2 regions of the Streptomyces deserti genome follow, and region 2 is predicted to be linked to the other one. Evidence: riboswitches for the same ligand, from Rfam matches in the RefSeq annotation. Region 2 holds a riboswitch; the other holds the start of a gene.
The links. A riboswitch is a leader RNA that binds a small molecule or an ion and turns the genes downstream of it on or off. The one in region 2 is predicted to bind S-adenosylmethionine.

Region 1: it holds a riboswitch for S-adenosylmethionine, as region 2 does, so the genes downstream of both, thrC (threonine synthase) here and ACYVMZ_RS01450 (aminotransferase class V-fold PLP-dependent enzyme) in region 2, are expected to answer to the same signal.

What each region holds. Positions count from the first base shown of each region.
Region 1 is NZ_BAAGRZ010000012.1:156,949-160,321, reverse strand. Features, by position in the region: gene ACYVMZ_RS21420 (MoaD/ThiS family protein) at 264-539, opposite strand; gene thrC (threonine synthase) at 536-1,837, opposite strand; SAM riboswitch class I at 1,856-2,011, opposite strand; gene ACYVMZ_RS21410 (glucosyl-3-phosphoglycerate synthase) at 2,171-3,115, shown strand; gene ACYVMZ_RS21405 (alpha,alpha-trehalose-phosphate synthase (UDP-forming)) at 3,221-3,373, shown strand, end outside.
Region 2 is NZ_BAAGRZ010000001.1:310,310-313,682, forward strand. Features, by position in the region: gene ACYVMZ_RS01445 (glycerate kinase) at 1-426, shown strand, start outside; gene ACYVMZ_RS01450 (aminotransferase class V-fold PLP-dependent enzyme) at 354-1,748, opposite strand; SAM riboswitch class IV at 1,878-1,994, opposite strand; gene trpD (anthranilate phosphoribosyltransferase) at 2,071-3,135, opposite strand; gene qcrB (cytochrome bc1 complex cytochrome b subunit) at 3,261-3,373, opposite strand, start outside.

The sequences.
Region 1 (3,373 bases), on a different contig from region 2:
GGAATGTGGCAAGAATTCGCCGTAATTCAGGGCAAGTCGGGCCACACAAAAGGCACATAAGCCGCGAAAGACGCCCACACTTTGGCTACATCTAGTCGGGCGTACGGCAGGAATTCAGGGTGCGCGACCAGCGGATCGGCATCGCGTTCCCCAACTGTACCGCGCTCAACCACACTGAATTGCCCCCTCCGCTTCTCTCACGGAGGGGGCAATTCGATGAACGCTCCGTCATTGTCGTTACCCATGGTAACGACGATGTTCGGTCAGCCGCCGGCCACGGCCGGAATGATGGACACTCCCGCACCCGCGGGGGTGGGCGTCTGCAGACCCTGCTCGAAGCGCACGTCGTCGTCGTTGACGTAGACGTTGACGAACCGGCGCAGCTTGCCCTGGTCGTCCAGCACCCGGGCGGCGATGCCGGTGTGGTTCTTCTCCAGGTCGGCGATGACCTCGGCGAGGGTCGCGCCCTCGGCGCTCACCTCGGCCTGGCCGCCGGTGTAGGTGCGCAGGATGGTGGGGATGCGGACGGTCACGCTCATGCGAGGCCAGCCTCTCGGAAGGAGTCCAGGGTCGGGCGGATGGTGGCGGTCAGGCCGGTGCCGGCCACCGCGTCGAGGGTCTTCAGGCCGTCGCCGGTGTTGAGGACGACCGTCGTCAGGGTCGGGTCGAGCAGCCCGTTCTCGATCAGCTTGCGCGTCACGCCCACGGTCACACCGCCGGCGGTCTCCGCGAAGATGCCCTCGGTCCGGGCCAGCAGCTTGATCGCGTCCACCACCTGCTCGTCCGTCACGTCCTCCACGGCACCGCCCGTGCGGCGCGCGATGTCCAGGACGTACGGCCCGTCGGCCGGGTTGCCGATGGCCAGGGACTTGGCGATGGTGTTCGGCTTCTGGGGGCGGACCACGTCGTGGCCGGCCTTGAAGGCGGTCGACACCGGTGAGCAGCCCTCGGCCTGCGCGCCGAAGATCTTGTACGGCTTGTCCTCGACCAGCCCGAGCTTGATCAGCTCCTGCAGGCCCTTGTCGATCTTCGTGAGCTGGGAGCCGGAGGCGATCGGGACGACGATCTGGTCGGGCAGCCGCCAGCCGAGCTGCTCGCAGATCTCGTACGTCAGGGTCTTGGAGCCCTCCGCGTAGTACGGCCGCAGGTTGACGTTGACGAAGCCCCAGCCCTCGCCCGCCGGGTCGCCGATCAGCTCGGAGCAGAAGCGGTTCACGTCGTCGTAGTTGCCCTCGATGCCGACGAGCTCGCCGCCGTAGACGGCGGCCATGACGACCTTGCCCTGCTCCAGGTCGTGCGGGATGAACACGCAGGAGCGGAAGCCGGCGCGGGCGGCGGCGGCGCCGACGGCACCGGCCAGGTTGCCGGTGGAGGAGCAGGACAGGGTGGTGAAGCCGAAGGCGCGGGCGGCCTCCAGGGCCTGGGCGACGACGCGGTCCTTGAAGGAGTGCGTCGGGTTACCGGAGTCGTCCTTCACATACAACCCGCCGGTGACGCCGAGCTCGCGGGCCAGGTTGTCGGCCTGGACGAGCTTGGTCCAGCCGGGGTTGAGGTTCGGCTTGTCGGCCACGTCGGCCGGGACCGGCAGCAGCGGCGCGTAGCGCCAGATGTTCGCGGGGCCCGCCTCGATCCGCTTGCGGAGTTCCTCGGTGTCGGCCGCCGACGTCACCCCGAACTCGTAGGCGATCTCCAGCGGGCCGAAACACTCCTCGCACGCGAAGACCGGTCCAAGGGGTACCCGGTGACCGCACTCCCGGCAGGAGAGAGCTGCGGCGGGGCCCAGGTCGACGGTCCGGGCGGTGGAGTCGGTGGTGCTTGCAACAGTCTGCACAGCCATGTGAGGCGAGGCCCTTTCTCCTCATCTTCCTCACGACGCATCTCGCCGTGAGACGGATTTGGCACCTTCCCTAGCCGGGAGCCTCGCGGAGCGATCAACACTGATCTACGAGAACCGGCTGGAGGGTTGCCGGGGCTTCATCGGGCCGTGTCCCTCTGCCCCTCTGGATGAGCTGTATGCGGTTGTTAACAGCGGCTGACCTCGGACATGCGATGGTCATCCGCGTTGTTCAAGACTGTAACCGACGGCCAGGACAGTTGAGAGAGTCGTCCGAACCGCGAGATGGATCACAGAGCGATCCTCGTGATCCGACACAGTGAGGAGCCGCAGACCGTGCTGGAAGAAGTCGAGCGCTGGCTGAGGACACGCTCCTGGTCCGTGACCGATCGCCCGCTCCACAGGATCCTGGCCGCCAAGCAGCGCACCGGCCAGACGGTCAGCGTCGTGCTGCCCGCGCTGAACGAGGAGGAGACGGTCGGCGACATCGTCGCGATCATCCGTCACGACCTCATGCAGCAGGTTCCTCTGGTCGACGAGATCGTGGTCGTCGACTCGGGGTCGACCGACCGTACCTCCGAGGTGGCCGCCGCCGCGGGCGCGACGGTGGTGCACCGCGACGAGATACTCCCGCGCATCCCGACCGTGCCCGGCAAGGGGGAGGTGCTGTGGCGGTCCCTGCTCGTCACGAGCGGGGACATCGTCTGCTTCATCGACGCCGACCTGAAGGAGTTCTCCTCCGACTTCGTCTCCGGGATCGTGGGCCCGCTGCTCACCGACCCGGACGTCGACCTGGTGAAGGGAATGTACGACCGTCCGCTCGGCGGCACCGCCGGGCAGGGCGGCCGGGTCACCGAGCTGATGGCGCGCCCGCTGCTGAACATGCACTGGCCGCAGCTGGCCGGTTTCGTGCAGCCGCTGGGCGGCGAGTACGCGGCCCGCCGCTCGCTGCTGGAGCAGCTGCCGTTCCCCGTCGGGTACGGCGTGGAGCTGGGCATGCTGGTCGACGCCCTGCACCTGGTGGGGCTGGACGCCCTCGCCCAGGTGGACGTGGGCGTGCGCAAGCACCGGCACCAGGACGGGCAGGCCCTGGGCCGGATGTCCGCCGCGATCTACCGCACCGCCCAGCTGCGGCTGGCCCGCGGCCATCTGATCCGGCCGTCGCTCACCCAGTTCGAGCGGGGCGAGGACGGTTTCGAGCCGCGCACGTACTCCGTGGACACCGAGGAGCGTCCGCCGATGGTGGACATCGCGGAGTACCAGCAGCGCAGGGCGGCGTGAGACACCCGCGTCCGGCTGTCTCGGCGATATCGGCTGTAGGTGATATCGGCCGTATACGGGGGCTCGTACGTTTGAGCGTTTCCGGGCCGGGCTAGGTTGAGGCGTATGGCTTCAACGAACGGTGCTGCGCAGGTACTGGTGGCCTCCAACCGTGGCCCGGTCTCGTACGAGGTGCGCGAGGACGGTTCGCTGCGCGCCAAACGCGGCGGCGGCGGGCTGGTGTCCGGGCTGTCGGCGATCGGTCCGGACGCGGGCGCG
Region 2 (3,373 bases):
GACCACCTCGACCTGGACGCCCGCCTGGCCCGCGCCGACCTGGTCGTCACCGCCGAGGGCGCCCTGGACCACCAGACGCCGCGCGGCAAGGTCCCCGCCGAGGTGGCCCGCCGCGCCAAGCTGTACGGACGCCCGGTGCTGGCCCTGGCGGGCACCCTCGGCGAGGGCGCCCACGAGGTGCCGGGCGTGGACGCCTGTCACGGCATCCTGCCTGCCCCTATGGCCCTGGCCGAGGCGCTGGTCCGCGCGAGCGAACTGCTCACGGACGCCACCGAACGCGCCCTGCGGATGATCGTCCTGGGGGCCCGGCTACCGGTGGTTCCCGGTGAGGTGCCCGCGACGGGGACGGCGGGTCAGGCGGAGACGCCCGTGCCGACGGCCGAGGCGGACGTGTCCGGCACGCACCGCCCGTCCTCCGTGCGGTAGCTCCACTTCGCCCCGTCCCGCACGAGCTCCCGCACGGCGCTGACGAACCGGTCGACGTGCTCGTCGGGGGTCCCCGCGCCGAAGCTGACCCGGATCGCGTTGAGGGACTTCTCGCCGGGCGCCGCCTCGGGGGCACCGCATTCGCCCTGCGTCTGCGGGTCGCTCCCGAGCAGCGTGCGCACCAGCGGGTGGGCGCAGAACAGTCCGTCGCGCACCCCGATGCCGTACTCGGCGGAGAGCGCGGCGGCGAAGTGGGAGCTGTTCCAGCCGTCGACGACGAAGGAGATGACACCGACGCGCGGGGAGTCGTCCCCGAAGAGGGACAGGACCCGGACCGCCGGCACGTCGGCGAGCCCCTCCCTGACCTTCCGGATCAGGTACTGCTCACGGGCGGCCAGCGCCTCGAACCCGGCCTCGGTGAGCGCCTTGCAGGCGGAGGCGATGGCGTAGGCGCCGATGACGTTGGGCGATCCGGCCTCGTGCCGCGCGGCCGTCTCGTGCCACTCCACGTCCACTCCTCCGTCCGTACGCCGGGTCACCTTGCGGCTGGCGCCGCCGCCCGCGAGGTACGGCTCGGCCTCGCGCAGCCAGTCGGCGCGGCCGGCCAGCACGCCGGAGCCGAACGGGGCGTACAGCTTGTGCCCGGAGAAGGCGACCCAGTCGACGTCCAGGTCCCGGACGCTCACCGGGTGGTGCGGGGCGAGCTGGGCGGCGTCGAGCACGATCCGGGCGCCGTGCGCGTGGGCGGCCGCCGCGAGCTCCCGTACGGGCCACAGCTCGCCGGTGACGTTGGAGGCGCCGGTGACACAGACCAGGGCCGGGCCGTAGGGGTCGCGGTCGGCGAGCGCGCGCTCCAGGGCCGCGACGGCCTGCCGCGGGGTGCGCGGCGCGTCGAGGCAGGTGACCTGCGCGTTCTTCCAGGGCAGCAGGGAGGCGTGGTGCTCGGTCTCGAAGACGAAGACCTGGCAGTCGGCGGGGAGCGAGCGGGCCAGGAGATTGAGCGAGTCGGTCGTCGAGCGGGTGAAGACCACCTGGTCCGTCTCCCGGCAGTCGAGGAACTCCGCGACCGTTGTGCGGGCGTTCTCGAACAGGTCGGTGGACAGCTGGGACAGATACCCGGCGCCGCGGTGCACGCTGCCGTAGTACGGCGCGTACGCCGCCACGTCGTCCCACACCCGCTGCAGCGCCGGAGCGCTGGCGGCGTAGTCGAGCGCGGCGTAGGTGACCTCGCCACCGGTGACGAGCGGGACGGTGACATCCCGCCCCAGAACGGGCAGCGGGGCACAAACGGACTGGTTGACGGCAGCGGTGGAGACGGACATGGCTGAACTCCCGTGAGGCATACGAAAAAGGAGAGAAAAAGGGCGTGCGGAGGCGGGGCTCGGCGGCCCTATCGCATTCGCTTGCTCACGGAAGACTCCTCGACGACCAGGACCCCTGGTTTCGCGAGGGGTCCGCGCTTGCCGTAGACCCTGCTGCCTACGGCCTGGTCTTCACCCGGGGCACCCCGCCACGGACGGAGGGTTGCCGGACAGTCGGCCGGGGCCTCATGACTGTCACTCATGACCTGGTCAGGAACTTAGGTGAGGTGATCGCCGTCCCGCAACTCGTGTCCGGATCGCGGGACGGCCACCTCCGCTCAGGCTATGCGTTGCTGACGGCCACCCAGCGGTCCAGGACCCGCTTGGCGGCCCCCGAGTCGATCGACTCCGCCGCCTTCTCCATCCCGGCCCGCAGCTGCTCGGCCAGCGGCGCCGACGTCGGCTCCAGCGCCACCAGCGCGGCCGCCGAGTTCAGCAGTACGGCGTCCCGCACCGGGCCCTTCTCGCCGTCCAGCAGACGCCGCGCGACCTCCGCGTTGTACGACGCGTCGGCGCCCCGCAGCGCCTCGACCGGCACCAGCTCGAGGCCGACGTCCCGCGGGTCGAAGGTCTCCTCGGTGACCTTGCCGTCCCGGACGACCCACACCCGGGACGTGGCCGTGGTGGTCAGCTCGTCGAGGCCGTCGTCGCCGCGGAAGACCAGCGACGAGTTGCCGCGCTCGGCGAGGACACCCGCGACGATGGGCGCCATCCGGCGGTCGGCGACGCCGACCGCCTGTGCCTTCACCTTCGCCGGGTTGGTCAGCGGACCGAGGACGTTGAAGGTCGTCCGGATGCCCAACTGCCCACGAGCGGCGGCCACATGGCGCAGTGCCGGGTGGAACTTCACCGCGAAGCAGAAGGTGATGCCCGCCTCCTCGGCGACGGCGGCGACCCGCCGCACGTCCAGATTCAGGTTGACGCCCAGCTTCTCCAGGACGTCGGACGCCCCCGACGCCGACGAAGCGGCGCGGTTGCCGTGCTTGACGACCTTCGCGCCCGTGCCGGCGACGACGATCGCCGACATGGTGGAGATGTTGACGGTCTTCGCGCCGTCACCGCCGGTGCCGACGATGTCGACCGTGGCCCCGGGCACCTCGATCACGTTGGCGTGCTCGTACATCGTCCGGACGAGACCGGTGATCTCCTCGACGGTCTCGCCCTTGGCCCGCAGCGCCACCACGAAGCCGGCGATCTGCGCGTCGGTCGCCTCGCCGCGCATGATCAGGTCCATCGCCCAGGCGGTGTCGTCCGCGGCCAGATCACGGCCGTCCAGCAGGCCGTTCAGCAGGGCGGGCCAGGTGCGGCCCGCCGCGTTGTCGCCTCCAGCGGGGGTCACAGCGCTCATCAGCCGCTCCTGGTCGTCGTGGAACACGTCGGTGTGGTTCCCACCCTATCCAGCCGGGAGCACGGCGAAGGGCCCCGTCCGAACACCGGACGGGGCCCTTCGCCGTGGCGTGGCGAACGCAGTGATCAGTGGTGGCCGTGGCCGCTCGTGATCTCCCTGTACTCCTCGACGGTGGGCTTCGGGATCTGGGCGCCCTCGCCGTAGTAGGCGTTGCTGAGCTTGGCGCGCAGCTTCTCGG